Regions from separate parts of the Paenibacillus sp. FSL R5-0923 genome, predicted to be linked through region 2. Evidence: a T-box and tRNA genes for the amino acid it is inferred to sense, from the RefSeq annotation. Region 2 holds a T-box; the other holds one or more tRNA genes.
What was found. A T-box is a leader RNA that pairs with one kind of tRNA and senses whether it is charged. The one in region 2 lies ahead of MKX35_RS09555 (valine--tRNA ligase), so its partner is inferred to be a tRNA-Val.
Positions count from the first base shown of each region.

Region 1: it has a tRNA-Val gene. The T-box ahead of MKX35_RS09555 (valine--tRNA ligase) is inferred to sense a tRNA for this amino acid. The anticodon was not compared.

Region 1 covers NZ_JBBPAT010000001.1:5,034,578-5,049,830, forward strand. The annotation lists gene MKX35_RS22580 (aminotransferase class I/II-fold pyridoxal phosphate-dependent enzyme) at 1-443, shown strand, start outside; gene MKX35_RS22585 (DUF1292 domain-containing protein) at 574-885, opposite strand; gene MKX35_RS22590 (copper amine oxidase) at 966-1,520, opposite strand; gene MKX35_RS22595 (MBL fold metallo-hydrolase) at 1,685-2,422, shown strand; gene MKX35_RS22600 (DUF3892 domain-containing protein) at 2,487-2,726, opposite strand; gene MKX35_RS22605 (GNAT family N-acetyltransferase) at 2,812-3,255, opposite strand; gene MKX35_RS22610 (hypothetical protein) at 3,363-3,575, opposite strand; gene MKX35_RS22615 (site-2 protease family protein) at 3,680-4,756, opposite strand; gene MKX35_RS22620 (hypothetical protein) at 5,081-5,383, shown strand; tRNA gene MKX35_RS22625 (tRNA-Val) at 5,515-5,586, shown strand; gene MKX35_RS22630 (hypothetical protein) at 5,818-6,015, opposite strand; gene MKX35_RS22635 (hypothetical protein) at 6,036-6,200, opposite strand; gene MKX35_RS22640 (hypothetical protein) at 6,701-6,841, shown strand; gene MKX35_RS22645 (hypothetical protein) at 6,935-7,174, opposite strand; gene MKX35_RS22650 (hypothetical protein) at 7,501-8,460, shown strand; gene MKX35_RS22655 (hypothetical protein) at 8,528-8,794, opposite strand; gene MKX35_RS22660 (hypothetical protein) at 8,799-9,209, opposite strand; gene MKX35_RS22665 (hypothetical protein) at 9,287-9,598, opposite strand; gene MKX35_RS22670 (NUDIX domain-containing protein) at 9,585-10,049, opposite strand; gene MKX35_RS22675 (hypothetical protein) at 10,342-10,590, shown strand; gene MKX35_RS22680 (DUF1796 family putative cysteine peptidase) at 10,670-11,347, shown strand; gene MKX35_RS22685 (hypothetical protein) at 11,385-11,699, opposite strand; gene MKX35_RS22690 (SDR family oxidoreductase) at 11,968-12,864, opposite strand; gene MKX35_RS22695 (DUF6199 family natural product biosynthesis protein) at 13,416-13,607, shown strand; gene MKX35_RS22700 (helix-turn-helix domain-containing protein) at 13,609-15,204, opposite strand.
Region 2 covers NZ_JBBPAT010000001.1:2,154,709-2,169,961, reverse strand. The annotation lists gene radC (RadC family protein) at 1-234, opposite strand, end outside; gene MKX35_RS09600 (Maf family protein) at 259-855, opposite strand; gene MKX35_RS09595 (DUF4321 domain-containing protein) at 890-1,135, opposite strand; gene MKX35_RS09590 (SPOR domain-containing protein) at 1,376-2,611, opposite strand; gene MKX35_RS09585 (diaminopimelate dehydrogenase) at 2,828-3,814, shown strand; gene MKX35_RS09580 (glycosyltransferase) at 3,909-5,093, opposite strand; gene MKX35_RS09575 (GGDEF domain-containing protein) at 5,429-6,586, opposite strand; gene MKX35_RS09570 (GGDEF domain-containing protein) at 6,623-7,789, opposite strand; gene murC (UDP-N-acetylmuramate--L-alanine ligase) at 8,071-9,450, opposite strand; gene MKX35_RS09560 (bifunctional folylpolyglutamate synthase/dihydrofolate synthase) at 9,457-10,833, opposite strand; gene MKX35_RS09555 (valine--tRNA ligase) at 10,839-13,475, opposite strand; T-box leader at 13,631-13,913, opposite strand; gene MKX35_RS09550 (LysM peptidoglycan-binding domain-containing protein) at 14,255-15,253, opposite strand, start outside.

The DNA.
Region 1 (15,253 bases), 2.9 Mb from region 2:
TGCGCGAGAAGTACAACATCGAAGTAGAACTAAGTGACATGTATAATATTCTTTGCCTTATTACCCCAGGTGATACCCAAGAATCAGTAGATAAATTATTAGCTGCACTTCGGGTGTTGTCCGCCATTCATTACAGCAAGGGTGAAATCTACGAACTTAAGGTTCAGGTTCCAGAAATTCCACAGCTTGCTCTGATTCCAAGGGACGCTTTTTATGCGGATACGCAGTTAGTTCCATTCCGTGAATCTGCTGGCTACATTATTGCAGAGTTTATATATGTATATCCGCCTGGAATTCCTATTCTTCTCCCTGGCGAGGTTATCACTCAGGATAACATCGATTATATTATTGACCATGTGGAGATCGGACTTCCGGTTAAAGGTCCTGAAGATCGCAGCATCACGAACATAAAAGTGATTGTAGAAGCCGATCCTATTTCCTAAGATCCATTATTTTCCTAAAAAACTTCATTCATTTATACAAAAACCCGATACCATAATAAGTATCGGGTTTCTGTATATAAACATCAACTGTCATATACACAATAGAACAGCTTAATTTAGTCGCTAAAATCTATTCTTGCTGAGCAAGCAGATTGTTGTAAGCTTCTTCAACAGCTTTCCATTCTTCTTCATCTTCGATATTGTACAATACCATTTCTTCGTCTTCTTCTTCCATACGCAGAATAATGCCATCCGCTTCAGGATTTTCCTTTTCTAACAGCAGCGCGTATAGTTTCTCACCGATGTCGAAAGTTTCAACCAATACCATTTCAACATCTTCGCCCTGCTCGTTCGTCAAGGTCAGCACAAACTCCTCGTGCTCATGGTCGTGATCATGCCCGCAACCGCATGCTTCACCATGCTCATGTTTGTGATCGCTCATTGTAATACCTCACTTTGAATTGTATTATCCTACATCTGGTATACTACCACGTTAGATTAGTTCAGGTCAATTTAGAACCCTTAATTAAGAGCTGTAATTACCTTTTCTGACACAAGAACGTAATCCGCATTTTTGGAAGCTTTCATATAGAAGCCTACCCGATATTTGCCGGTTTCTTTAAAATCATAAGTAAACTCCGAGGTCGGAAACCAGAAATTATCCTTCTGCGAGCCTTCAAGCTCCTGCGACTGAATATCCTTAACATTACCAGAGGGGTCCGTTATGGCTACTTTTACAGCTGAAACCTCTTCTGTTAAGCTATCTACCTGGGTTAATATTTTAATCTTAAGCTTGCCTACGTTTACGTTACCAAAGACCGTATTATCCTTAAAAAGAACAATATGAACATTAGGCTTAAGAATCGTCACTTTACCAGATCCATCCCAATTCACTACCCCGCCCGCTTCTCTAGCGGGAATATATGTTTTTCCATCAATCAAATAACCGCCGTCTACAATTTCCGTCCCGTTGTTCCATACCCTGATTTTCTTACTCACAGAATCGGCGAACAATAAGGAGCCACCCATCAAGGAAAAAGCAAACACACATAAAGTGACTTTTTTCCATCTATTCATTTGAAACCCTCCAAATAATTCATGCTATTAATGTATACTTACTTTGTCTCAGCAAGTTGCGCTAATTGTAGGTAAATATTTCATTCATCTTCCGAAAAATGATATTATGTACTTGTTCAAAGTTGATATATTAGCTAACAGCGATTTCAGGAGGGTACTTTCTTATGAGTCTGAGCCTACAAATGCTAGGAACTGGCAATGCTTTTGCAAAAAACTATTTTAACAATAATGGCTTGCTACTAGCTGATGATTATACCCTACTGATTGATTGCGGGATTACAGCTCCACTTGCCATGCATACCATCGGGAAATCCTTCCGTGACGTAAACGCTACTCTAATTACGCATATTCATGCGGACCATGTTGGAGGTCTGGAAGAGCTAGCACTTACACTAAAGCACGTATACGGGAAAACTATGAGATTACATTTACCTGAGACGCTTGTTGAGCCACTTTGGAACAACACCTTAAAGGGTGGATTATATCAAAAAGATGCAGTAGCCTCCCTGACCGATATCTTCGAGGTTAAACCTATGAAACCCGGAATTACGTACAAGCTCGCTCCTTCTCTTACGCTCGAGATCATACATACGCCGCATATTCCTGGCAAAGATAGCTATTCCCTTCTAATAAATAATGAGATTTTCTACAGCGCGGACATGACTTTTCAGCCGGATCTACTTATACGCCTTGTCCGTGAGCACGGCATCCGTATGATTCTGCATGACTGTCAGCTTGGTGGATCAGGTGTTGTTCACACCACACTGGAGGAGTTAATGTCATTACCTGAAGATGTTCGACGTATCATCAAGCTCATGCATTATAGCGATGAACAACCTCAATTCGTCGGGCTTACTGGAGAGATGGAGTTTATTGATCAGCATGTAATTTATAAACTCTGATTATGATTAAAAAAAGACCGTACATTGACGTCCGATGACGTATGTACGGTCTTTGCCTTTAGAACTATGAGAAACTCGGAAGATTATCCAAATTGTTGGTTGGATCCCCATCCGCGTCGCCGCGAATATAAGTTCCTCCGTCTTTACCTTTAAAAGCATTCACTCCGGCAATATTTCCGGCCTGTACTTCTTGAAGCGCTTGATCATACGCCAGGACACGTCCTGTAGAGGTCTGGAAACTGGTTAAATCTCCGTCTCCATTTTTCTGTACAGCTACGAAACTTTCGCGTTCGTTATTTGGCACTTCAGCTCGCCCCTTGCGCTTGGATTTGCCATCATATGGCACATCCTAGCTTGCTTCATGGAACGGTAAATTATGTGCACTATTTTTAAAGAGTTTTCTGCATCCGTACATGTAGAATACCTGCGTCATAAAAAGGTTCCGTAGAAATCACTTCATATCCTAGCTTCTTGTAGAAATTCTCAGCTTGGCACTGTGCATCAAGAATCGAAGCTTCCAGTCCAAGCTCCCGAGCAAGCTCTTCCATAGCTAGCAACAGAACACGTCCGTATCCTTTGACTCGATAATCTTTCAGTACGGCGATACGCTGCATTTTGGCTGTACCTGCTTTGTAATAAATCAATCTTCCCGTAGCCACAGGTACACCTTCATCTATAATTAGAATATGGTGCGCATTCGGACCGATAACATCGTATTCATCAATTTCTTCCTCAGCCGGTACCATTTGTTCCTCTACAAATACTTTGGTACGAATATCCAGCCCCATTTGAAGCTGTTCCTCTGTAGTTACCCGTAAGATTTCTGCCGCCATGTTAGTCCCAAACTCCTCTCTCTATGTATCCAACGATAGTTGTCTATTATATAAAAATTCGACTAGAAAGAAAAGCCTGAGCATGAGAAATCGTCTTCTACGCTGCTCTAATCTGCAGAATATACTTCTTCAGGAATCGAACGATTGTATGTGTCTTGCATCACTGGTGACAATGGAGGGTACTGACCTTTTGGCTTTCCATCTAGGTTGGTCATTTCTTTGATTTCCATGACTTTTGTTGGCTTCGCCTCGGAACATCCTCCCAAAACCATCAGTAACAGCAAACAAACGCCGACTTCCCATTTCAAAAATTTAGGCATGGTTTTACTCCTTTCACCGTTCAACTGCGGTTATTCTCATTACAGCTTTGACGGTTCATGAGTTTTATAAACCATTGGATCACTTCATTGCCCGATTCTAACCCTTATAGATTCACATTTCCAACGACATGGACCATGTACATCATTCCTGCCAGAAAGCCAGCTAATACAAAATAAGCGATACCGTATTTCCAGCGTGAGCTAACCGGCACATCGTAATACTTATCGTTCTCGTAGACCGAATAGCTGATATCACAATTCATCTTAAGATGAAGCCCATTCTCTAAGGTCACAGGCTCTAGCTGCGAGATACGTACCTTTTCAATGATGCATTGTTGCGGAAGCGTAGCTCTACCAATATAGTTCAGTTGATCCCATCTCACCCCTACATACTGCTGTCTTTCCAAATCACTATAAGTAGTAAAAGGTAAATCTCTTCTATGCTCTGGTCCTGGAATCATGTAGCCTGCATCTCTAAGTGGCTCTACTGGAATTAAGAAACTCTTCGTTACAGAATAAAGGCGATTGTTAGTGCGTCTCTTCACATATTTGTTATACAGATCGTAAGCAAATAACGCCCAAATAATAAAGAACAAGATCGAACGCATATAGATGATGATGGCTAAACCACCCACTAGCCCCACAAGCCACAGCCAACGCGTCACCGCGGTTGCAATACGGCCACCGTCAAGCGGGTGAATCGGCAGCAGATTGATCAGATTAAGTAAAAAACCTATATAAGCCAAGGAATAGAGAAGTGGACTATCCATGTAATAAGCCGCTCCAAAAACGGCTGTAGCCCCAATAGTTCCTAAGATCGGACCTCCAAAAGCAATATAAGCTTCCGTCTGGGCATCCAGCGGCTGTTTTTTCATTGTAATTAAAGCTCCCAAAAACGGTATAAACAGTGGAGCGCTGACTGGAAGCCCGATCCGTTTCGCTGCTATTACATGTCCTAATTCATGGACTAGCAAGAGCAGGACAAAGCCCACGGCAAACCCCCACGGGTAAATCAAAGCATAAGCCCATATTGAAATCATCATTGATATTAACGGCCCGGCAATTTTACCTATTTTCAGAAGAGACAAAATCGCCTTTCCTTTAAACAGGAGCATCGCCGCCCCGCCCCCCAACCATTTCCATGGCGTGGAAGAATTCTTTTTCTGCTCATTTTGCGGCAAGATCTCAAGCTCCTTTTTCTTTCAATTTTTATCTAACTGCTGTACATTACCCTCCATTTTATCATAAGCGCTTAAGGAGTATTTCCATAAAAAAGCACTCGGCTAAGTATACGACGCAACTTTTAGAATCGTTTCAACATCAAACAAACAGATAATGGATAATTTTCACTATTATTCAAGGAAAGACAGTAATTCCGCTTCAATCCCCCCCACCTCACACAAAATAACCCGAATTTTATGGTTACCCTATAGGCTAACGCCGTGAACGTTATAGGCTACGAACCATAGACTGTTATCAGGGTTATTCAATTGAGGAGGTTATTTATGGATACAAATGCAAATTTACATCAACAGGTCAGTTGGAATTGTATGAACAAATACGTTGGTATTACAACGACTGACGGTCAGTCCTTTGATGGCTTTATTGCCCATGTAGATCAAAACTATGTTACTCTTGCGGTTCCTAGCAACGAAATGGTAGAACGTTTAAACGGAATGCCTACACACGAATCGGCGTATAGACAATTTGGTTTCCGGCCTGGCTTTTTCCCAAGACGTCGCTTCTTTCCACGACGCATTCCTTTTTTCGGTATAAGCGATATATTTCTACTTCCGTTCTTTATCTGACGTAGCTCATGGGGATGGAGCGGCATCCCCTTTTCTTATTATTTTAAAGACTATGTAAACTATCATCCCTATAGATTGTAAAAAAAGAATTGCCATCCTACTCTATCGTATGGTATTATGAAATTCGTCGCAGGACGGTAGCTCAGCGGGAGAGCACTATCTTGACAGGGTAGGGGTCATGGGTTCGAACCCCATCCGTCCTATATCGAAAAGCCTTGAATTTCAAGGCTTTTTTTGTTTTCTATTCACTTATCATTCTATTAAAAACCCCTGTGAGACGAATTTGATACGAATCGCGATTACTTTTCGTATCAGTTCATGTGATCCTCTGGGAAAATATCATCGCTTCTACCCTCCAACCAATCACTAAATTCCGCTTTACTGATATATAATTCCCTTCCCACTTTTGCAACATGAAATACGTGGAAGCCTGTTTACAATCCTTTCAATTCTATCGCTGTCCATGCCATCTTCAGGCTCATGGAATCAGAGCCAAAAGAGAAAGAAGCCGCTACTGAAAGCAGCAGCAATATTCCTAGGAGTAAAAACAGACCGAAATACGATTTCCCTCTTAAATTAGGGATAACAGCTGTTTTATCATCTAGCTTTCTATTTTTTTCATACGTTGACACTAGCTTCTCAACTACAAAATCTAGCTGCTTATCAAGAGATTAGTTATCGGAATAATATGAAAAATCAATATATAGCCTTGCAGCTTGTCCCCAGGCTCCATCACAGCATGTCGAATATCCAGCACTTTAACGGCTGTATAATTCCATGCGGCAATATGATCTTCCAGCTTCATCTTGCATTTCACTCCGATCCGTTACACAATCTATTTAAGTTAATTACATCTTAAACAATGATAATGATTATCAATTAGTATTAGGCAGCTCTTCTATTTTGTCAATCGCTGTTTATTATCGTGCTTGCTGATAGCTTCGCATAAACTTCGAAAAGTCAAAAATAACATCGCCATGAATCTATAAACAACCACGAAAACCACTGGTCTAAGGTGTCCCCAACCTTTCCAATAACCTTCTTTGATGACATCAAATTCGCACAGCGTTGATTTCCATTCTTCTGGAACCGTTATCTCTCCTTATGGGGTCTCATCCCTATGATTCCTTATCTAAACGTTACTTGAACTAAACAGGAACAACCTCTCAACATTGCATCTCCTATAATTTAGCATTAATATAAAATAATGAGACTTACTGAAAATCGTTAATGAGTATCGTTTTGAGGATTATTGCATTTTCGCAAACTCACTAAGGAGTAGGAGTGTTTTTTATATGTTATAGGGGAAAACGAATATTGGGACCAATGACTGAAGCTGATGCTCTACGTGAATGGTTTACTCTTTCCGGTACAGTGAAGGACATTTATATTATTGAGGTTGATGAGAACAATAAAGTAAGGCGCCAGATTGGACCCACAAAGAAGAAAAAAAAATAAGCATAGCCTGCAGCAACCTACTATAACTTGATTGAAAAAGAGATAAAACGTAAAAAAGCCCCACCGACCTTTATTGGTTGATGGGGTGTTTTATTAAAATGGAAATTTAGTAAGCGAGAATATTAAGAGTACCATCCCAACAATCGAAGACAGAGCAGCCATTTTATCTTTAGTTTTAAAATAGGTAGCTCCTCCATTAAAAATCAGAGCTCCACACATCCCCATCATTGTCCAAGACATGATCACTTGATCCTGACCACGGAAAAATAGTATTGCCAGAATGATTGTTGCTGCACTAAATAAAATACCGAACAGCCTTAGTGCTTTCAGCAAAAAATCCCCTCCCGAAATATAATGGGCTAATGAATTTGCAGCTTACTCGATATTACAAGAAAAAATGTAGCCAATGGGCCACAAAGCAATGAAATTAAAAACCAGTTTAATCCACTCCTATTTTTACCTTGTGCTAACCCAGCATTTATTAATGCCAATGTACCCCATCCAACAAAATACCCGTTATCCATCACGCACACGACCTTTCAACATCATTTTATAGGAATACGATTATCCAATATAATGGTTTCATCATACATAGATTACCATTCCTATATCTGGTAGAATTAATTAGTATTTACTATCAGATTTAGGGGGATATAAGATTGAAAATAAAGACTTTTTTATGTATCGTTGCAACTATTGTACTTCTTACAGGATGTGGTAGCTCCAAATCAAATTCAGAGGAAAAGAATACAACATCTGCAGAAGTTACTCAGTCTGAAGCAACAGCTGACTCTTCAAAAACAGCTGCTGCAACACCAGTGCCAGAGAAGAAACTTTCAGAATCCGAGAAATTAGCTCTCGATTATGTGGAAATTTTCCTGAATGGTTCAGATATCGAAGCGAAAAAGAAGTTCGTATCCGAAAATATACTTCCTGATGTACAACCAATTTTTCAAATGGCTGAATCTACCGAGACACCTGAGAATAACAAACTTAAGAACGCTTCAGTAATAGAATCAGCTGATTATACAGACAAGGATGGTGGAAAAGATAAAATCGTCCTAATTCAAGGTGAAAAGTCGTCCTCCAATAGTGAACTTATAATTTTTATTAAGGATGATAAAATTGGTTGGGGATATTCGTCTAATGACAAGAATAAAGAAGCCTTTAACGAAATGAGAAAATTCTTCAAAGAGCCTGTAAATAACACATCTGATTCAGGTACAACTGAACAGTCTCCTGAAGCGACACTTAAAGAAATTAGTAATTTTGTCATTTCAGATATTTGGAATGTTGGATTTGTTGATATCAGTTGGTATGCAAGTTCAGGAACTAGCTCTACAGGTGAAGCCATAGATATAGATTTTACAATTGAACAATTAGGAAAAGCGATGCGTACAAAATTAGAATACGATAATTACATCAACAACCTGGATGCAAAATACGATTCAATTAAAAACATCTGGTCTAAGCTCTCTGGTGAGATTGATCGTATGTACAAGCAAATCCAAGATACTCCTCCTATAGCAAATGATGCTACCACTAAATTAGATACAGGAATATTCAATCAGTACCAGGATGCTTTTAGTGATGAGGTAGATAAATTATCCAATTCTTAGATTAAAATAAATCCCTGCCAACCCCTCAGGTTGCAGGGATTTATTTTACTTGCTGAGATTTCAACAACTACTTTATTCTTGTGGCGATAAGCTGGATCGTTTCATCAGAGTCTTTTACCAAACATTTCAAAGTAATGCCCAGGGCAAGTGAAAATAAAGAGATCATAAAACTAATGACTGTAATCATTGCTCCTCTTAAGTCATTTGTGAAATTATAACGCAAGATTTCTGAGAAGCTGCTAGTAGAAAAGAAAATTATAGTCAAAATAAAAAACAATCCAAAAACACAAAATAAAATGTTTGATATTTTATTAACTCTTTCAAAATAGCTCACATACTCAACTCCTCTGATCAAGATAATAATCCACCAAGACATAAATGGAACCGGCAATACCAAAAAGGATAATGGCTATACTACTATTCAAATGATATTCCTGTATAAAGCGTTCATCGTATGCCTTGTAAAAGAAAACATATCCCCCGATACCACTCAGAAGCAATATCATTATGTGGCTAATCAAAGGATTTGCAATCATTCGAACAACCCAAGAGAAAGGAAAAATTATGATTGGGTAAAGAACGGCTGAAAAAAGAAATGCTAAGAAAATAAAAACAAACCCTATATTTTGAAACCCATAGTATTCAGTCGTACTGATCTTATTTCCTTCCCATAGCTCTAATCCAAAAGTGGCCAAGGTGAATAAAATCATCGAAACAAACCATAACATAATATGCTTAACTACACGCAAAGTAATCCCACCAACTTTATGCTTTATATATCAGCCATTTTATTCATAAGTTCTATTGTTAAATCTGCTTCCAATAATCATTTAGCACTTGGTTCTATTGAAGTTAAAAAAGGTTTTTGCCCTATTCTACTATTATAGGAAACAAAGTACTCCTCATTTATATTAATCAACTTAAATATTCCTTTTGGGATTGTGACTGTAGTTTGATCACCGCTCATATTTTGTACTACTATTTCTCTTTTATCTACTGACACTACATTAACAACAGCAGATGTACTTGCCATCAAAAGGTACCATATTATAAATAAAAAAATGATCAAAGGAAGAAATGAGAAGATTTTACAATTATTCATATCTATCACCTCAGAGTAAGGATCATCTAATGCCATTGCCGAACAATTCTTGTATGTATTTTCCCGACATATATTCTCTAAATTCTTTATCTAATAAGTATATTTCATCTTGTTTTATCCACTGGTAGTTAAAAACAGTTCCACAGTCCTCTCCTTCACCCTCTACAGTGAATCTCCACTTTTCAGGTAATCTTGTTTCTGGAATCAGAAGGTAGTCATGTCTTTCAACATTTGCATCTATATAATCCTTATAATAATATTGTGTTCCTATTTTCTTTACTAATTTAAATTGTTTAAGTCCACTTTCTTCTTGAATTTCCCTGAATAAGGCTTCTTCTTCTGTTTCCCCGGCATCGACATTACCACCTACTAATCTAAAGGGTACTTCTGGTACATTAAGATAAACTAATAAGGTCTTTTCTCCAACTTCATTGTCTTGCAAAATAAATCCGTATACCTTCTTTCTAATCGGTTTCCCTATCTTCATCGTGTCCCCCTATTTAGCTTCTTATAAACGAAAATAAAAAAGTATTTGATCATTGATCAAATACTTGCTCAGTCGTACGGTGTTATGAATATATGCTCCCTTGTGGTCATCTACGTTTACGCCATTCGAAAATCCCATAAATTTACTTTATTGTATTCTGAAAACCTAAATTAAACAAGAGTAACTCTTTAATTCTCACCGCTGATCAAAATAGCACTCCGCTTCTGTTTAGCACATTACAATCTATTGTGCATTTTATATAGAGAAGCTTAATAGAAAGGGGTGGATCAGAATGGCAACTCGTCAACCTGATTTGGTATTGATCACTTGGAGCAGAAATCCTTTGGTTCGTGGCTCTGCACGTAGGATTATTTCTGTCCGCATCATTGGAAATGCTGAGCCTTGCCGACCTAGCTTAAGACCCAATGGGCTACTCGACACTGCCTTAGCTTGTTTATTAGATAATGACATTGGTTTTAAAGTGGTGTTTCGTAAAAAAACTTCAAGGATTAGCGGCTATTTGCTGTTACAACGCCATTAATATTTTCAGAGGGCAGCTAAGTTGCTGCTCTTTTTTAACGTTGAATAGAACCTGAATCTGATCGAAATTAGGTGAGTCCATGAACTTACAAGATGTAAAGAAGAGCTATGATTTAATCGTAAGCTTAGGTATGTCTTGTGCTCCTGCTATAAATATGCAAAGAAATAACTTGAGAACATTCTCCATGCCTCTCGACTGGATGATTTCTTATTCATTAACTGATGTAAACAGACTTTATAAAAATAGATTTCATAATTTCATGGAGTTAACAAATCTGCAAATGCTCGAAGAGACACATTTTTTTCTAGAGGATGGAGTGCCCGCTTATCCTAATGGAAACAAGAATGCGTTAGTGAAATCGTATTTTATTCAGGATACCTTTTATAACATTATCTCTGTACATGATTTTCCTATCACCTTGGGTAAACATTGGTCTACGACCTATCCATCTTATAAAGCAAAGCTGGATTTACGAATTAAGAGATTTTGGGACAAATTACTAAGCAGTAAAAAAATTCTATTCATTAGATGGTTCGCCACATACGAACAGACTGTAGAGCTACAAGCGATTTTGTCTGATATATTAAAACCGAACGAATTCACTGTCCTTATCCTTTATCCCGTTCGTGAATTAACATCAGTACGAGAAATCCATTGGAATATTAATCATATTTTTGTGTTAGAATTTCCTGATGATATGAACGATTATGATAGCTGGGATTATATTTTGAAAGATATACAAATAACGCGCGATTAATTTATCTCTTATTAAAAAATGACCCTCACATGGGTCATTAATGTTGACGGTTTCGGTCGATCAAATGATTAATCATTTCTTGCGCAGCAAAAGCATATGGATTCAGATATAACCTACTGATACTTACAAATATAGCAATAGGGTTACTGACTCCAAAATCGCTTTGGCTCCAAAGTGATTTTGGATTTGTAAGTTCAGGCTCTACAAGATCATACTTTTCCATCAGCCTTTCCTTTGTTCCACTATCCATTACAGCTCCGTTTCCTTTATCCGCAAAGACTGCTCCTGATGAAAAACACGCCATGATCAGAACAAAGGAAAAAATGAGTATTGCTAGTTTCTTTTTACACATAATACAGCTCCTAATTCTTTCTATGGTCTACACTAAACTCTAAACCTTGTACCAACTCAAATATTTCTCGGGTAATCGCAGGAAATCTATGTATTCGACATTCTTGATCAGTTCTAGATCATATTCTATAAAAATAATGGGATAAAAAGTATTAAATTCTATAATACACCTTTCTCCATATAAAAACAAAAGCACCCCACAGCTATAATTAGTAGGGTACTTTTGAATAATTCTCCATATTTACAATACCAACATCCCAATAAATATTCTATGGGGTTGGAGTTCCGCCATTGGCATTTAGCGTTTCGCCACTAATATAGCTCGATTCCTGGCTAGCAAGAAATACATAAGCCGGAGCCATCTCTGCAGGCTGTCCCGGACGGCCTAGTGGTGTGCTCGCACCGAACTCCTTCAGCACTTCCTCTGGTTGCCCACCCACCACCTGAAGAGGTGTCCATACGGGACCTGGCGCCACTACATTGACTCGAATCCCCTTACCAGCGACTTGCTGAGCGAGAGATTTACTGAATGTATTGATCGCAGCCTTGGTCGTCGCGTAGTCCAACAGGATGGGCGAAGGGTTATAGGCTTGAATGGAAGAAGTGTTGATGATGGCGCTACCCGGTTGCATATGTTTCACTGCCGCTTTACACAGCCAGAACATAGCATATACGTTCGTTTTAAAGGTATCGTCAAAATGCTTCGTAGTAAGATCAGCAATATCGGGGACGAATTGCTGTTTGCCCGCTACATTGGCTAAAATATCAATCCCACCCAGCTGCTTGACCGCAGTATCGACGAGCTGTTCACAGTACTCCTCGTCCTTAAGATCACCTGGGATGGCGATTGCGGTTCGTCCTGCTTCCTGCACCAGCTTGAGAACCTGCTTTGCATCTTCTTCTTCCTCCGGCATGTAGGATAAGACAACATCTGCGCCTTCACGAGCAAAAGCAATCGCAACAGCTCGGCCTATCCCGCTGTCTGCCCCTGTAACAATCGCTTTTCGTCCAGTCAGACGTCCGGTGCCTTGATAGGTATCTTCACCTGTATCAGGCACGGGATTCATCTTCTTCTGAAGCCCCGGCTCTTGTTGCTGCTGTTGAAATTCTGGTCCTGCCTTGGTGTACTGAGTGGTAGGATCTTGCATCGTATATTGGTTAGACATCGATCAATTCCTCCTTTATTTTTAAAAAACCATTTTTTATTTAACGAACTCTTTTTTATGTAAACACAACAGTACACCGCTAAACATACCTCATCGATAGCATAGTCCTGAATATTTCCACAAAAAATACCCCAACTACCTGTTAAGGTGGCTAGGGTATCTCATACTTTAAGTATCATTAATCATTTAATGGCCTTAAATTTCCTCTGACCTGTCTGGAACCGACTCATAACGAGTACGTATTTCACGATTTTTAGCGTAGATGTATAAATCTAAAGCCACTATTCCTCTACGTGCCAATTTTACTAGCAGGACGAAGAAGTAGATTCCCAAGCCAATTGATATCAACCAAATTAAAAAGAACAAAACACCTACTCCCCCTCCGAAAAAAAGACCTGTGTGTTCCATACGATTTATCCGCTCCTTAAGCAATTTTCATTTTTTATCAGTCTATATTGCGTAAGCTTAAATAAATATATGGAAACTCACACATGAATCGGGACACCCTCCATACAGTTTCGCGTATACATTACATAAAGGAGTGATAAATCATGGGCTTTTTTATTTTCCTCTTTGTTCTGTTAGCGCTACTTAACATCTTTTTCCCACGATTCGGATGGTACATGAGATACGGATGGATGGTCAAAGGTGACGTTGAGCCAAGTGAGGCTTATTTATTAATGACCCGCGTCAGCAGTATAGTGGCACTTATTGTCCTCTTTTTTATCTGGTCTAGTTTCTGACTTATCCTAACGCTCTTAATACATCCTCAATCTTACGCTGATGCGACAATACGCCGTAATTCATCCAGGCCATGAAATCCACCTCATATACGCTGCCGTTACGTACAGCAGGCAAGTTGCGCCAGAGTTGTGTATCCAGCAGTTCCCGTCCTCCCCCTTCAAGCTGATCAAAGGTAATAAACAAATGATCCGCAGTCAGATTGGCAAGCTCTTCTTTTGTCAGGTTCACCCGATTCTTTCCACGGGTCAACTTCCGAACCAAGCTATGGGGTTGCAAGCCCAAATCATGATGAAGCACGCTTCCTGTATACCCCAAATCCTCACATCCATAGAGAGTGATTCCGTAGACTGAGATTCTTAAACAAGCTATGGTCTGACTATAGACGGAACTGGTAAGCAGCTGCTTGGCTTGCTGTGCCTGATGCTCATAATTGTCGATCACTTCCTGGACACGTTCCGTTCTGCCAAAGACGGCTGCTGCGGAATACAATGTGGCACGCCAATCCTCTTGATGAACAGGCAGCTTGAACAACGGAGCGATCCGGCTGCACTCCTCCAGATGCCAACGATGAAAGCCATTATCCAGCAAGATCAATTCGGGCGTATACCGGGAGAGCTCCTGCCAATTACGAGTCGAAATATCTACCTCAGGCACATTGTGGAGAGCCAAGTACTCTTGTTTCCCCCACTCGGCGTGAGAATATTGCGCCACAGGCGTAATATCCAGAGCCAATAGATAATCTTCCAAAAAAGGAGCAAACACCCTCAACCCATCCTGATGGAAGCTTCTGTATTGGCCTGGAGTAACACCCACCGATCTTTTAAAACGCCGATTAAAATAATACTCATTACTATATCCGACGGATACCGCGATATCATGCATACGGTCATTCGTCAGCAGTAGCTGCTGCTGCGCTCTTTCGATACGAAGCCCGTTCAAATGCTCCAAGGGAACCCTCCCTGTCACCTCTTTAAATGTTTGTGTGTAACGCGCACGTGTAATACCTGCTACTTCAGCCAACTGATCGACGGTTACGGCTTGGTTATAATGCTCCTCCATGTAGTGAATGGAACGCTGTATTGCCTCATGATCACCCGTGACCTGAACGAAAGAGGAATTTGCACGCATGATTAGCAGCAGCAGCTCCTGAAAGCGCGTATGGCCTGCGAACCATTCGATCTCATCTGTGCTTCTACGGCTATTGTAGATAGCCTCTAGCAGTAATTTACATTGTGAAAAGGGTCTACAGCTTAACAAACCAGATCGAAGGATGTCCTCTTTAGTCCTTCCTTCTATTTCACTCTGCCTGTTTTCCCCGGTTTCGATGATTTCAAAAGTAAGCCGATAAAAGCTAAGCCCCCGCTCCTCGGCATTGATTTTGCTTAATAACCCTGGTTCGAACAAGAACCCAGTACCTTTTTCCAGTGGAAACTGCCTCAACTCAGCCTCAACATACCCCTGTCCTTCCGATACAATGAGTAGTGTATGATCCTGAAACACCTCACACTGTCCGCTTCCTGACAGGGATAGGGTTTCTATATTTATCAAGCTATAGAATAGCTTCCTTCTATTGCTGTCTTGCAAATCTTTTGCCATTCTCCCGCCCCCAATTGAGAACCATTTTCATTCACTTCAGTGTAAAACA
Region 2 (15,253 bases):
ACCTTTGATTTCGGTCAGTTCTTCGATGCTAAGGTCAACTAGCCCACGCAGGCCACCGATTTTCCCCAGCATCTGCTGTGCAATATGAATAGCCGATTCACGGCGTGTTCCCGTACGCAGCAGAATGGCTAACAACTCCGCTTGACTTAATGATTCCGCCCCATAATGCATCATGCGCTCTCTTGGTCGTTCTTCATGGGGGAGGTCCCGCAGCATTACTGATTGCGACTCCATCCCTATCCCTCTTTCCCAAGCTTCCTACCGGTTCAATACAGTTATACCGAACTCGGACAGCATTTCGCCAAGAAGCGACAGCGGCAATCCGACAACATTGAAATAACAGCCTTCAATTCGTTCCACCAAGGTGGAGCCAAGCCCTTGTATCGCATAAGAGCCAGCCTTATCAGCGGGCTCTCCCGTAGCTATATAAGCAATAATTTCATTCTCCGTCATTGCTCTCATCGTTACGGAAGTAACACGGTGCTCCACTATAGTCTTTCCATGCGGAAGTCCAATACAGGCTACACCCGTGTATACCTTATGATTCCGGCCCTGAAGTCTGGTAAGCATCGATTTACTGTCCAGCTCGTCCACCGGTTTGCCTAGCACAGTGTTATCTAGTACAACAATCGTATCACTACCAATAATTACTGCGTTACGCTCTCCTGCTGCAGCCACTACAGCCTCTGCTTTTCGCAGAGCCAAACTGCGCACGATTTGCTCCGGCGTAAAGTCCGGTGGTGTGCTTTCATCAGCTTCGCTGGTAATGACCTCAAAAGGCAAGCCCAGTAAAGACAAAAGCTCTCGTCGACGCGGTGAACCTGAGGCTAAAATAATGTGTTGTGAGTTGTCCACGTTGTAAACGTCCCTTCTTGATCAGTAACGAGAGTTACAGTCTTCGGTACAGCCATACAGCTGTAATAATACCGACGAGACTTAGCATGCACAATTTCAAATGAATAGTGATGTCATAGGTTATGATGTCCAAATCGGCTCGCGGAGACCACTTAAGCACAGTCGATGTTGTTAGAAAAGAAAGAGCCTTTACCGGCTGCAGTAGCTTGGCGATCCAGGCTCCAGCCAGCCAGCCTAGAATTAGAAATAACAGCAGTGTTCCTACATTTTTCTTCTTCATCTCAGTCTTCCCTCGCCATTTTTTGACACCCTAATTATTATACGGTGAAATTGTGATCAATACAAACGTAAAATCCCTTACGGTAATGTTTACCACCATTTGCACTAAAAGTTGCGGAGCGATACCATCCTCCGTATCAATTATAGTTTAAGTTATATAGGGATAATTTCCTCTTTCGCGCCAAAACAGCAAGCCCCCACATCTGGAGGCTTGCTGTCTTTAATGTCAACAATCTATCAGTTAATTCATTGCAGTTAGCAGCTGTTTCTGGCTAGTCAAAAAGCTCAGCATCGATTCTTGCACTTCCCAAAGTAGGCCCTGAGCCTTGTTCTTGTTATATTCACTCCAGGCTGATATCCCTTGGCTCATTGATTTCTCTAACGCTGCGCAAATGCTTTTGGCTTCAGGAGATACGCCTTGTTCCAGCACTTTTACAGCTTCACTCCATTGCAGATGGAGATCACTCATAGCGGGGGTATTTGCTGTCGTACTAGTTTGGCCAGCGCTAAGTAAAGAAGCAGATTGACTGCTTAGTTCACTGAGCAGTTTCCCACTCACGGAGAAATAGTTCTTCACTTCCTCTGCATTACCGGTATAGACAAGCTGTTCAGCCCCGGGAAGTGCCACCTCTCTCACATACAGCTCAATACCCTGATTCTTTAGTCCGCTGCTAAGTAGCTTGGCCTGTTCACGGTCGGATGACATTCCAGCATACACACGATTGCCGTCGGCAGGATCCATACCCGCGGCCAAACCTGCAGTTAACAGCTCCTGACGAGCCTCTTCAGCGCCTGCAGGTGTACTGAATACTCCGTACTGCAGCAGATAATAGCTTTGCGCAGCTACTTGAACTGGGATGGTGTTCTTCCCTGCATTTTCAGTACCCGTCACTGGTAATCCTGATGTACCTACACCTGCCGGATCTTTAGCTCCACTGGACTGCACTGAAGTAGCCGCAATGTCTGCTGTCCCATTTCCAGAGCTACTGTCCATATTCCCTCCGTAAAAGAAAGAAAGTGCAGCATAACCAAGCAGTACCCCTGTGCCGATGGCTCCCGTAACAGAAAGAGCTAATTTCCACCAATACGAAGGACGTCGAGTATGATAAGAGCCTCCGTAACTGCCAGAGGATACATTCTCTAATTTATCCCTGCTATCCGAAACCATATCTGACAGAAGATACGATTGCTGTGTATATCTAAAATCCTTATCCTGTTCGTCCCATTCTTCCTGGCGTGGATCTACAGTACCCGAGTAATAGTCATAGGAATCTTCCGGTGGTGCCTCATGCGTGGAACGAAAATCAGGCTCATAAAGCCATGTTTGCTGTGCTGGACCTACCTCTTGACGCAGTCCCTCAGCGTACTCTTCAGCTGTACCCAATCCGCCATTTGACCAGCGCTCCACCACTTTAGGCTTTGGTTTAGGCTCGTCCTTGTTCACGTCAAATCGGAATGTCATTCTTCCGTTATTCAACAGTTACACCTCACCTCATCTAATCTATAAGTAAATATATGATAGACAATAGAGAGATATGCTATTTTTAAGCCATAGGAATTATGAAAGATTATGCAGATTCAGTTTACATTACATGTACCTTTTATATACTATATAAAAAGAGCTAAAAGTGTACACTATACTAGGTAAGCTAGAAATGATGCTTTAGTTCACTACTGATTAGGAGGGCTTCTTCTGAAACAAAAAATTCAAGCAGCTATTGTAGGCTACGGAAATTTAGGAAAAGGTGTACGTAAGGCTATCAACCAAAGTGAAGATATCGAGCTAGTTGCGATCTTTACGCGCAGAGAACCTGGACAACTGGAAGCCGGAGAAGCCGGTGTGAAGTTCGAACACATCTCTGCCGTCGAACAATATAAGGGTAAAGTGGATGTTATGATTCTATGCGGAGGATCGGCTACCGATCTGCCTGAACAAACACCAGCCATTGCCCGGATGTTTAATACCGTGGACAGCTTTGATACTCATGCCAAAATCCCCGAGTTCTACGAGACCGTTGACGCCGCAGCTAAACAAGGTGGAACACTCAGCGTAATTTCTACTGGTTGGGATCCAGGCTTATTCTCAATGAATCGTCTGCTCGCTGAAGCTATTCTTCCACAAGGTAAAGAATATACCTTCTGGGGCAAAGGCGTTAGCCAAGGCCACTCCGATGCGATCCGCAGAGTAGATGGAGTTAAAGCTGGTGTACAATATACCGTTCCAGTACAAGAGGTTATTGAGGCCATTCGCGCTGGTGAAACACCAGAGCTTACCACTCGCCAAAAACACCTTAGAGAGTGTTTTGTAGTGGCTGAGGCAGGAGCAGATCAAGAACGCATTCGTGCAGAAATCGTGAACATGCCGAACTATTTTGCAGATTATGATACTACGGTTACTTTCATCACTGAAGAAGAATTGGCAGCTCAGCATAGCGGAATTCCGCACGGCGGGTTTGTTATTCGCAGTGGTGTAACAGGGGAAGGTACGAAGCAGATTGTTGAATTCGGCCTGAAGCTGGAGAGCAATCCAGAATTTACAGCTAGTGTTCTCGTGGCCTATGCCAGAGCCGCTCAGCGTATGAGTCAAGAAGGACAGAGCGGAGCGCGTACAGTATTCGATATTCCACTTGGAATGTTGTCTCCGAAATCTCCAGAAGAATTGCGCCGTAACCTGCTGTAAAATCATACAAAAATGAAAAAAACCGCGTAGGACCTTAAAACGTCCTCACGGTTTTTTTCATATACTGCAGGCAGTGCCTTCTCCGGTGTACCTTTTACACAAGACTAAGAATCTTATTCTTCACATAATTCACTTCGTAATCCTTCAACAATGTGCGATGCGCCCGATCAGCAATAATCGTTGCCATCTCAGGATTCTTTAACAACGTTATTACACTAGCAACAACATCAACTGAGGTATTAGCAAGCAAAATATTACGGTTATGCTCACAGTTCAATCGCTCGCATACTATAGAACTTGTAACCACCGGCGTTTTGAGTGCCCATGATTCCAGAATGTTTCTGGAGACTTCACAACCTTCAAGAATAGGCACAAGAACCGCTTTAGCACGACGTATATAATCAGCAGACGGTTTCAAAGGTCCAGTGATAATAACTGATACATCATCCTTTACAAGCGACAATACATCCGTATGAACCTCATGACTGGTGATGTAACACTTGATATCAGGCACTTGCTCTTTAATCAAAGGGTAGCTTTTCTTAAAGAAGTTTTGGGCAGCCTTAATCCCCTGTCTGGTGTTCATATTCCAGTGCAGAACCATTGAATTTTCTTTTGCAACAGGCTCAGTAAAAGCGTCGTATTCATTCATTTTTATGAAATGAGGAACAACATGAACTTTACGGGCATCCGCAAAGGATAGAGATTTGAATGAAAGGGCATCCCATTCCGAGGTTGCCAAGAGTACACCCGTTTTATTCATTAGTCTCCGCTTATTCCGCCGAACCAAAGCCTCATTTAGTTTATAATAAGGATTACTGCTGCTCGGCTTCCCAATTTCTTTTCCAACGGCAAGCCCGCTCTCAAAACGATACGTATCTGTAATAACACTGGCCTCAGGAAGCAGATTACGAACCATATCAATGCAATTTCCCAGCAAGCTATGCGATATAAATACATGTCTGTAATTATTCGATCTACAAAGCTCCATGATGGTACTCTTCATGTCTTTCTCCGCATGACTCCGATTAGTGAAATTCCGTAATATATGTAAGGGACGCAGCATAGATCTCCACGAGGTAATGCACCCGTTAATGTAATGAACCGTTAGTGCAGTTCCATCATTTGTAGACATATCCTTGTGCGTACTGGCATACGTCAGCAAATCAATATCAAATTTCCCTAGCAAAATCTCGAGAATACTCCCTGTTCTCATTTCTCCTTCTAGATCCTCTGCGCTTTGATTCTGTGCTGAAAGGAACAGCATTCTTTCTCGCATGACTCTGGCTCCTTGAATTTTTATATAAATTCTCTCTACTTATCACTGCAACTTTAGATGCAGTTCAATAGTAACTCATTTCACATAAAATTTTTGTCGATTTATAGGGAAACCTTTAAAATTTTTATATATTTTCATGCTTTATTCGAAAATCATTGCGATAAACCTATATATATCGCTATTTTTTTGAAGATTCAAGCAAAAAAACTACTTTTCCAGTAATACACGAACATGAATTTTCTATTCCAAAATTTTATACTCGTTAGGTATTCTGAACTATTCCCTATGCAAACAAAAAAGTGTCTTCCTCATCTAATAACGAAAGGAAGACACTTTTATATTTCGTAGCTTCTAACAACGCAGTTCCGACCCTTTTTCTTAGCTTGATACAATGCATTATCACAAAGTTTGTAGAGATTATTTAGTGAAAAACGTTCGCCCGATTCTATCGTGATGACTCCAATACTTATCGTGTAGTGCAGCGGTACGCCATGAATCATAGAACCTATAACAGCTGTGCGCATTCCTTCAGCAATAACATCACTACTCTTCTCATCGGCTCTGTGCAGGAGCACTGCGAACTCTTCTCCCCCAAATCTTCCGATCAGATCACCATGGCCAAGCTGTTGCTCTATTTTAGACGCCAAATCAGTTAGTACTTGGTCACCTGTATTATGGCCGTAATTATCATTTATGCTCTTAAAGTGATCGACATCCAGCAGTAAAAAAGAATAGGGCAGTTTCTTCATCGCTGAAGCAGCTATTAAAGGCCGAGCACGCAGAACGAACGACCTGCGATTCAAAATACCGGTCAACTCATCATAAGTTGCTACCCGCTCCATTTCTGCAAAGGAATCCTCTCTATAAAGCAGCATAATTCCCGCGGTTCCTAGAAACATATACAAATAAATCCCGAGATAAAAAAACAAATAAAGAAATTGTGCAACTTGTGTATTGATTCCTAATACGGAATACAGCGGTTCCAAGGCTCTACCCGCCAACGACAAGATGACAAGACAATATAGCAGTCCCATTATTATTTGTAGCGAAGTCTCCATGACCTTCAGACATAGTATATAAGCAGGATAGGCTATAATCAGAACTCCACCCAGACAAGCGACTGGAATAACGAGAGGATCCTTTGGCATCAACAAATACATAAGCACCACAACGAGAATGGATACTCCGAATAATATAGAATAATATCTCTCCACCTTGCTCCCGAATACTCTGAGAAGCATTAGAAGCGCCAAGCTTTCGAGCGTGCCTCCAGCCAGAGCAAGAAGTGCTATGATCGGTAGACTAAGCGGTGTATCTATAAAATCCTTCAGTAATAAGAGGATCAAGGCTGCTAGTTGCAAATATTTTGCTGTGATAAACAATGAAGAAGTCTGTTCCTGCGCATAACGCAAACGATACACCACGATAAGCAGCACCGTGAACGATTGCCACAAAAAGAGACACACCAGCAGTGTCTGGAGATCCAGATGCATATAAGTGAAGTTCACCTCCCCTAGTATTCCTGACTCTCAGTATACATATCGGTATCTGATGACTCTATTTCTTCCCTCTTGTTTGGCCTTATATAACGCTTTGTCGCTTAGCTTGTACAACTTATTTATCGAGATCTCCTGATCTGGCATGATCGTAATTACACCTATACTAACTGTGTACCCCTGTTGAACCTTATTAGTGGAAGTATTCATTATCGTCTCACGAAGCGCTTCAGCTTTCTGGTCGCAGCTCTGCTCATCTACCCCACAGAGTATGACTGCGAATTCCTCGCCCCCCAGTCTGCCAAACAAATCGCCATTTCCGAGATTATCTTTAATCGTCGATGCGAACTCTTCCAGTACAATGTCACCGGTATCATGACCATAAGTATCGTTGACCTGTTTAAAATAATCCAAATCCAATAGCAAAAATGAGAAGTACTCCTGCACTCGAACTGCCTTTTCAAGCTTTATCTCCGCTTCCTGAAGAAATGCCCCACGGTTTAGAATCCCAGTCAAATCATCATAACTAGCTATTCTTTTTAGTTTGACGAAGGAATGCTCATTTGAGAGTAGAATAAAACCGGCAGCCCCCACAATAAATAATAAATACATCCCCAGATAATACAAATACTGCGTAAGATTGGTGGAGAACACATTCATCTCGGGCTCCCAAATCAGTGCAACAAGTGCCCGCATCAGCATAATCGCTGCAAATACATAAAATAATACACCTAATATTTTTTGAAGAGGTGTAGCCTTTTTATTCACAGTTAGATGATAAGCCGGATAAACTACAAACAGTATAGACCAAAGTGAAGTACAGGCGATACGCAAGTTGGTTTGATTAAAAAATAATGCGATAATACTAAAACTGATTGCACTCAATATCGAAAGAATGATGTAATATCGCTTTATTCTTGGCCCCAGTACTCCCATCATCAGCAGTAACGCTGTAATTTCGAGACAGCACCCTCCAAGCATCAGAGCATTGCTAAGCGGAATGGACAACGCATGAGGGAGATAATCCCATAATAAAATCGAACACCAAAAGAGTAGCTGCACTTCCTTTGATCGGATGAACAAGGTGGAGGCTGTATCTTTAACAGCGGTACTTCGATAATTGGTTATAAGCAGCAATATAAATAAATTTCCGAAAATAAACAAATAAATCAGTGTTCTAATTTCAAGCAGGGAGCTCATACGTCACCACCTATGCGAAAATATCCCCACCAAGTGCGGCTTTGCTTCGATAACGTATTCAGGTACTTTGTGGGGACCCCAAATATACGTTGAAAAATCGATCCTCTTCTGACAGCACTATAGCACTTTATAACTATATCAGTAAATACGTTAACAATACCAAAAAACACTTCCCTCTAAACTCCCTTCAGATAAACACAAGGATTATCTGAACGAAATTTTTGGGAAGTGCTATTGAATAGAGAATATAAATATCCTCGAATTAGCCTCAATTTGTAAACTTAATGCTTCTTCTTCAACCCGTCTGCCAGTGTGTATCCGACCTTCCAGATATCGCCTGCGCCCATCGTAATCACCAGATCACCTGGAGCAATACGAGGTGTCAGATCAGCTAGAACATCTTCTTTGGTTGGCAGATGTCTCGCGCCCGCATTACTGTTCTTAACGATTAGCTCAACCAGCTTCGCAGAAGTAACACCTTCGATCTGTTTCTCTCCAGCCGGAGAGTAAATATCAGTGATGATGACTTCGTCAGCTTCGCTAAAGGCACGGCTGAAAGCATCTAACAGGAAGAAAGTACGTGTATAGCGCTGAGGTTGGAATACCGCAATAATCCGTTTTCCTGTCGCCTTGGCAGCACTGATCGTTGCCTGAATCTCTGTAGGGTGATGCGCATAATCATCAATGACCAGAATGTCATTGACTTCTCCGAGCACTTGAAAACGGCGCTTCGCACCATGGAATTTCACAATCGCTTCAGCGATTTTCTCGAAAGAAATCCCTGATTTCAAACAAGCGATTACCGCTGCCATTGAATTATAAAGATTGTACTGTCCGGGAACTGAGAGTTCAATCCGTCCAAGCACTTCTCCATTATGATTCATCGTGTACGATACTTGACGATCGCCTAGAACGATATCAGTGGCAATATAATCCGCAGTGTTCGACTTGATGCCATAAGTAATCACCTTACCTGTTACTTCAGGTAAAAGAGAAATCACATTCTCGTCGTCAGCGCATACTATAGCAGTTCCATCTTCGCGCGTTTGGTTCATGAACTGCACGTATGCAGCCTTAAGACGGTTAAAGTCTCCGTCGTAATTTTCTAAGTGATCCGCTTCAACATTCGTAACGATCCCAAGCCAAGGGTGATAGTGCAGGAAAGAGCCATCACTCTCATCCGCTTCCGCTACTACAAACTCACCTTGTCCCGCCTTTGCATTCGTACCTACATTCATAATCTCTCCACCGATAATATACGTTGGATCAACGTCGCACTCTTCCATCACAAGTGCAATCATGGAGGAGGTGGTAGTTTTCCCGTGTGCTCCAGCAACGGCTACCCCTTTACGTTCATTCAATAAACGGGCTAACATTTGCGAACGATGCAGAATTGGAATCTTAAGACGCTCAGCTTCCACCCATTCCACATTATCACTAGACAAAGCCGTAGAGTATACGACTAGATCCGCACCTTTTACTTGTTCTGCTGTATGCCCGATATAAATCTTGGCACCTTTAGCAATCAATTTATCCGTTAATTCTTGGGCAGCCACATCGGAGCCCGTAACTGTATATCCCATTTCTAGCATTACCCGGGCAATCGCGCTCATTCCGTAGCCGCCGATCCCTATAAAATGCACACGTTCAGTAGTATCCAACAGTCGTCACCAGCCTTTTTCAGTATCGGGTTGCTGCAAAAGTGTACCGCGTACGTCAGAGATTAAATACAGCGTACCAGATACGACGGCAAGGTCATCCTCCGCTGTAATCGACTTCAGTAGCTGCAGCGCTTTTCCCCAATTATGTTCTACTATGATTGCCAAGTTTTCCTTGGCATATTTCTCCCGCAGACTTTCTGCGATAACTTGCAGATTCTCCGCGTCCATTTTGTTCTGGAAATCCGGTTCGGTCAGGATGAGCGTATCCACTATAGGCAGTATATGCTTAAAGTAGGATTCATGATGCTTATTTGACAGCATTCCCATAAGTAAATTTAATTTACCGTATTGATAGAGCTGAGGCAGACTTTTTGCAAGACTCTCCGCACCTTCCGGATTATGTGCTCCGTCCAGTACAATCCTTGGAGACTTGCTTACCTCTTCCAGCCTTCCAGCCCAGAATGCGTGGCGCAAACCTTCAAACACATCTTCATCCTCAAGCATAAAGGCCATATACTGACGCAGAACCTCAAGTACCATCATGGCAGCTGCCGCATTGCTAATCTGGTGCTCGCCTTTCATTACGATCCCAAGTTCAAGCGAACGAAAGGGACCCTTAAAATGAAAAGTCTGCACATCCTCACGGATTTCATTAGCCTCATAGCTAAAATCTTCCCCGGCAAGATAAAGAGTAGAGCGGCAAGCCGCTGCTTTCTCTTTCAGAACCGCTACGACTTCCGGCTGAGTTACGCAGCTAACAACAGGTACGCCCGTCTTAATAATTCCGGCTTTCTCCATTGCAATCTTCTCTAGCGTATCTCCCAAAATATCCATGTGATCATGACCAACATTAGTAATCACAGAAACAATCGGAGTCACGATGTTCGTTACATCCAGCCTTCCCCCAAGCCCGGTCTCCCATACGACAACATCAGGACAAGAGACGCCCGCAAAAAATAGAATGGCCACAGCTGTAGTTACCTCGAACATCGTAGGTGAGCCAAACTCCGTTTCCGAAATTTCTTGGACTAGTGGACGTAATTGGTTAACCAGCTCGACAAGCGTTTCTTCAGAGATGTCCGTATTATTATATTGGAACCTGTTCGTGAACTTTGTAATATACGGAGATGTAAAGGTGCCTACTGAATAGCCGCTTTGTATAAGTGCACTAGTCAAAAAAGCACAAGTTGAACCTTTGCCGTTCGTACCCGCCACATGAATAAACTTCAGCCGACGGTGCGGATTTCCCAGCTTGTCCATCAACATCTCGATTCTATCTAAACCTGGCCGTATCCCAAAAGGGATTAGGCTCTTGATCCAATCAACCGCTTCGGTGTATGTCGCAAGAGGGGCGGTACTTCCACCCCGATTTAGGTCATCCATGTCTCTTATCCTCTCAGCTCTGCGATGCGGGCAAGTACTTTCTCACGTTTAGCAGAATAATCTGCCTGCTTCGCCCGTTCCTCTTCGATAACTTTAGCAGGAGCTTTGGCCACGAAGCCTTGATTGCTCAGCTTTTTCTCTACGCGTTCTACTTCGCTGTTCAGCGTCTGTACTTCTTTTTCCAGACGAGCGATTTCTTGTTCAATATCAATGAGTCCCGACAATGGCAGAAGCAGTTCTGCTCCTGTTACTACAGCGGACATTACCTTATCCGGCGTTTCTGGATTCAGTCCAGCTTCGAAGGAAGATGTATTACAGAAGCGTCCAATGTAGTTGTCGTTACGGGTGATAATACTCAGCGTCTCTTCATTACCCGCTTTGATGATCAATTCAACCTTTTTGCTCATCGGTACATTCACTTCAGCCCGGATATTACGAACGGCCCGGATTACATCCATCAGCAGGTTCATTTCCGCTACGGCTTGCGGATTCTCCAGAGCAGCATCATACTCCGGCCATGCAGCCAGCGTAATCGTCTCCCCTTCATGCGGAAGGTGCTGCCAAATTTCTTCCGAAATAAACGGCATAAACGGATGAATCAAGCGCATTGTGCGGTCTAGTACATAGGCAAGTACAGACTGTGTCTTCGCTTTGGCCGCGGCGTCTGATCCGTAAAGTGACAGCTTCGCGAACTCAATATACCAGTCACATAGATCGTCCCAAATGAAGTTGTACAGCTGGCGACCGGTCTCACCGAACTCGTACGAGTCAATTAGACGCGTAATCTCACGAGAAGTTTCGTTCAGACGGTGCAAAATCCAGCGATCAGCAGTACTTAGCTCACCCGAAATGTCAATATTTTCAAAGCTTACGCCTTCCAAATTCATCAACGCGAAGCGTGATGCATTCCAGATCTTATTGGCGAAATTACGCGCCTGCTCAACCTTTTCCCAACGGAAGCGTAGATCCTGTCCAGCTGTACTTCCGGTAGAAATCATGTAACGCATTGCATCTGCGCCATACTTCTCGATTACTTCAAGGGGGTCTACGCCATTCCCGAGTGATTTGGACATTTTTTGACCTTCGGAATCCCGTACCAAACCATGCATCAATACATCTGAGAAAGGTTTTTCTCCGGTAAATTCAAGAGCTGAGAAGATCATCCGCGCTACCCAGAAATAAATAATATCGTAGCCTGTTACGAGCACATCGTTCGGATAATAGCGTTTGAAATCTGCACTGTTCTCATCTGGCCATCCTAGTGTGGCAAAAGGCCACAGATTAGAGCTAAACCAGGTATCCAGTACATCTTCGTCCTGTTTCAAGTCGGTTAGACCACTGATCCGGCGCGCTTCTTCCTCGTCATTTGCCACAACCAATTCACCAGTAGACTCGGAATACCATGCTGGAATACGATGTCCCCACCACAGCTGACGGGAAATACACCAATCACGTACGTTCTCGATCCAGTTCAGGTAAGTTCTCTCGAAACGGTCCGGTACAAAGTTAACCCCGTTCCCATCCTTCTGTGCATTGATGGCAGCTTCAGCCAGTGGCTGCATCTTTACAAACCATTGTGTGGACAAGTACGGCTCAACAACCGCTCCAGAGCGTTCACTGTGTCCTACTTGATGCACATGATCTTCGATATTGATCAGCACACCTTGCTCCTTCAGGTCAGCAGTGATAGCCTTACGACATACACTCCGGTCTTGACCTTGGTAAGGTCCTGCTTCTTCATTCATCGTACCGCTCTCATCCATTACGTTAATCTGCGGTAAGTTGTGACGTTGACCCATCTCGAAGTCATTCGGGTCATGAGCTGGTGTAATTTTAACCGCACCACTACCAAACTCTTTGTCTACATAATCATCAGCGATAATCGGAATCTCACGACCGATAATCGGCAGGATCAATGTTTTGCCGATCAGATCTTTATAACGATCGTCTTCCGGATGAACAGCAACCGCTGTATCACCCAGCATGGTCTCCGGACGCGTGGTCGCTACTGTAATAAATCCGCTACCGTCTTTGAGTGGGTAACGCAAATGATACAAGTGACCATTAACTTCTTTATATTCAACCTCGATATCCGACAATGCTGTACGAGCCGCCGGGTCCCAGTTGATAATGCGTTTGCCGCGGTAGATCAAGCCTTTATTATAGAGCTTAACGAATACTTCGCGTACAGCTTTCGACAACCCTTCATCCAGGGTAAACCGTTCGCGGGAATAGTCAAGGGAAAGCCCCATCTTAGCCCACTGCTCATGAATGGTGTTCGCATATTTATCTTTCCACTCCCACACCTGCTCCAGGAACTTCTCACGGCCGAGATCATGTCTAGAAATTCCCTGCTCACGCAGCTTTTGCTCTACCTTTGTCTGCGTTGCGATACCGGCATGGTCCGTACCTGGTAGCCACAATGTGTCGAAGCCTTGCATCCGTTTTGTACGAATCAGGATATCCTGAAGCGTAAAATCAAGCGCATGACCAATGTGCAGCATTCCCGTTACGTTTGGCGGCGGGATTACAATGCTGTATGCTTTTGCATCTGGACGCCCGCCTGCACGGAAATATCCACCCTCTGTCCAATAGGAATACCACTTGGTTTCTGCCGATTTCGGATCATACGTGGTTGGCATTTCATTCTTAGAATCATTTGCAGCGGCAGCATCTGCCGCTGTATCTTGCAAGTTCGGCAACTCTGCCGCTGTTAGATGGTTTTGGTCAGCCATTCTCTGATACCTCCACTTGGTTACTTGTAGTTGGTTTCTAAAAAACAAAAAGACCCCTCGTCTCAAAGGACGAAAGGCCATTCTTTCGCGGTACCACCTTTGTTTCGCGCCAATGAAAAATAAACCTGCACTTCTCTACCTTGCGGTTCAGAAGCTTAGCGCGACACTCGTACAGATAACGGCTGCTACCGGCCACATCCTAACTTATCTTTCATATCCATGAAGACAAGCTCAGAAGGGCGACTCCGGGGCGACTTCGGTGGCTGTATCCTACGGAATGTCACAGCACTTGCATTCCGCTCTCTGAAGGGCTGACCGCCTACTCTTCCCGTTCCCAGTCTTTACTTAGATATTGCTTACTCCATAATACATTTTGAGTCATCCCTAGTCAACCTGAATAGGCTTCTACAGCGGGACTTTAAGCGGAATTTCGACTTATAGCGTGCATATGTCGAATTTTCATTCGATTCATCACTCTGCGTTGGTTAGATACCCCACATTCTAACGTTCTCCGGTCACACAAGAATAAACGCCTTCGACATCCTTTTACGGAGGGTAAGCGTTTATTCGAGAAATATAAGGATAATGTATAACGTGAAACTTATATATTCTTATATTTGACAAAAATCCCGATCTACTATCAGATCGGGATTCACCTATTCATATGAGTACGCATTGTAATTCAATTACGGAATGTACAACACTTGCCCTTCTTCTACACTCTGCCCAGACAATCGATTATACATTCCCAGCTCCCGCGCACTTAGCTGATATTTCTCTGCGATTGTATCCAGCGTTTCTTCACGCTGCACGATGCAAAGGCGAACCTTACGGAATAGGTTAGCGCCATCTGCTCCAGCAATGAATCTGCTCTTCCACTCCGTATTATTTCCGGCCTCTGGAATGATCGCTGCAGCCGATGCATTTCCTTCAGATAGGAGAGCCTCTTGTTCTTTACGAGAACGACTAGAGCTGAGTAATGAAGAGAAGGTGAGATGTTCTTTGACTGGAGCCTCAGCATCTTTCTTGCTTCCTAGCGCAATCTTAAGATCTTGCTTCTCCTCTGACTGTGGCACAGTCTCTTGAGAAACAAAAACTTCATTCGTATTCTCGTGGATCGGCTGAGCATTCTCTTCTTGTGCATGAAGCTCATTATTGGCCTCGTTTTCCGAAGCGAATACGGCAATATCTTGATCCACATCAGCATTAGCTGCTGGAACAGCGGTTTCTCTTGAAGCAAAAGTATATTCAGCTTCTTGCTCCTGATCCGCTTGACTCGCCTGGCTAACTTGATTCAGCTGAGTGGCCTCAGCTTCATTCTGTGACTCAGCTTTAAACCAGTAATCCGCTATTCCTGCTTTGGAATCCTCTGTTTGCGAATCCAGACTATGCGTCCGAGCTTTCGCGCCCTTGTCCTTCTCATGAGCGGATGAGAAATTCACTATAGGGGACGAATGACCAGCTCCACTTGAGACCAGTGGAGCCTCTGATGCGTCTGCATTAGCTTCAGCATGCTCATGTTCTTCTACGGCAACCTCCGATGCATCCTCGCCAAAGGTCCACTGAGAATTTTCATAAAGTGCATCAGTTTCGTGCTCTTGGTTCTCTGCAGATGCTTCGATTACCCTGTCATCACTGAGAGGGGAATAGGCAACTGTGTACTCTTCCTGCTGCCAGGCCGGTTG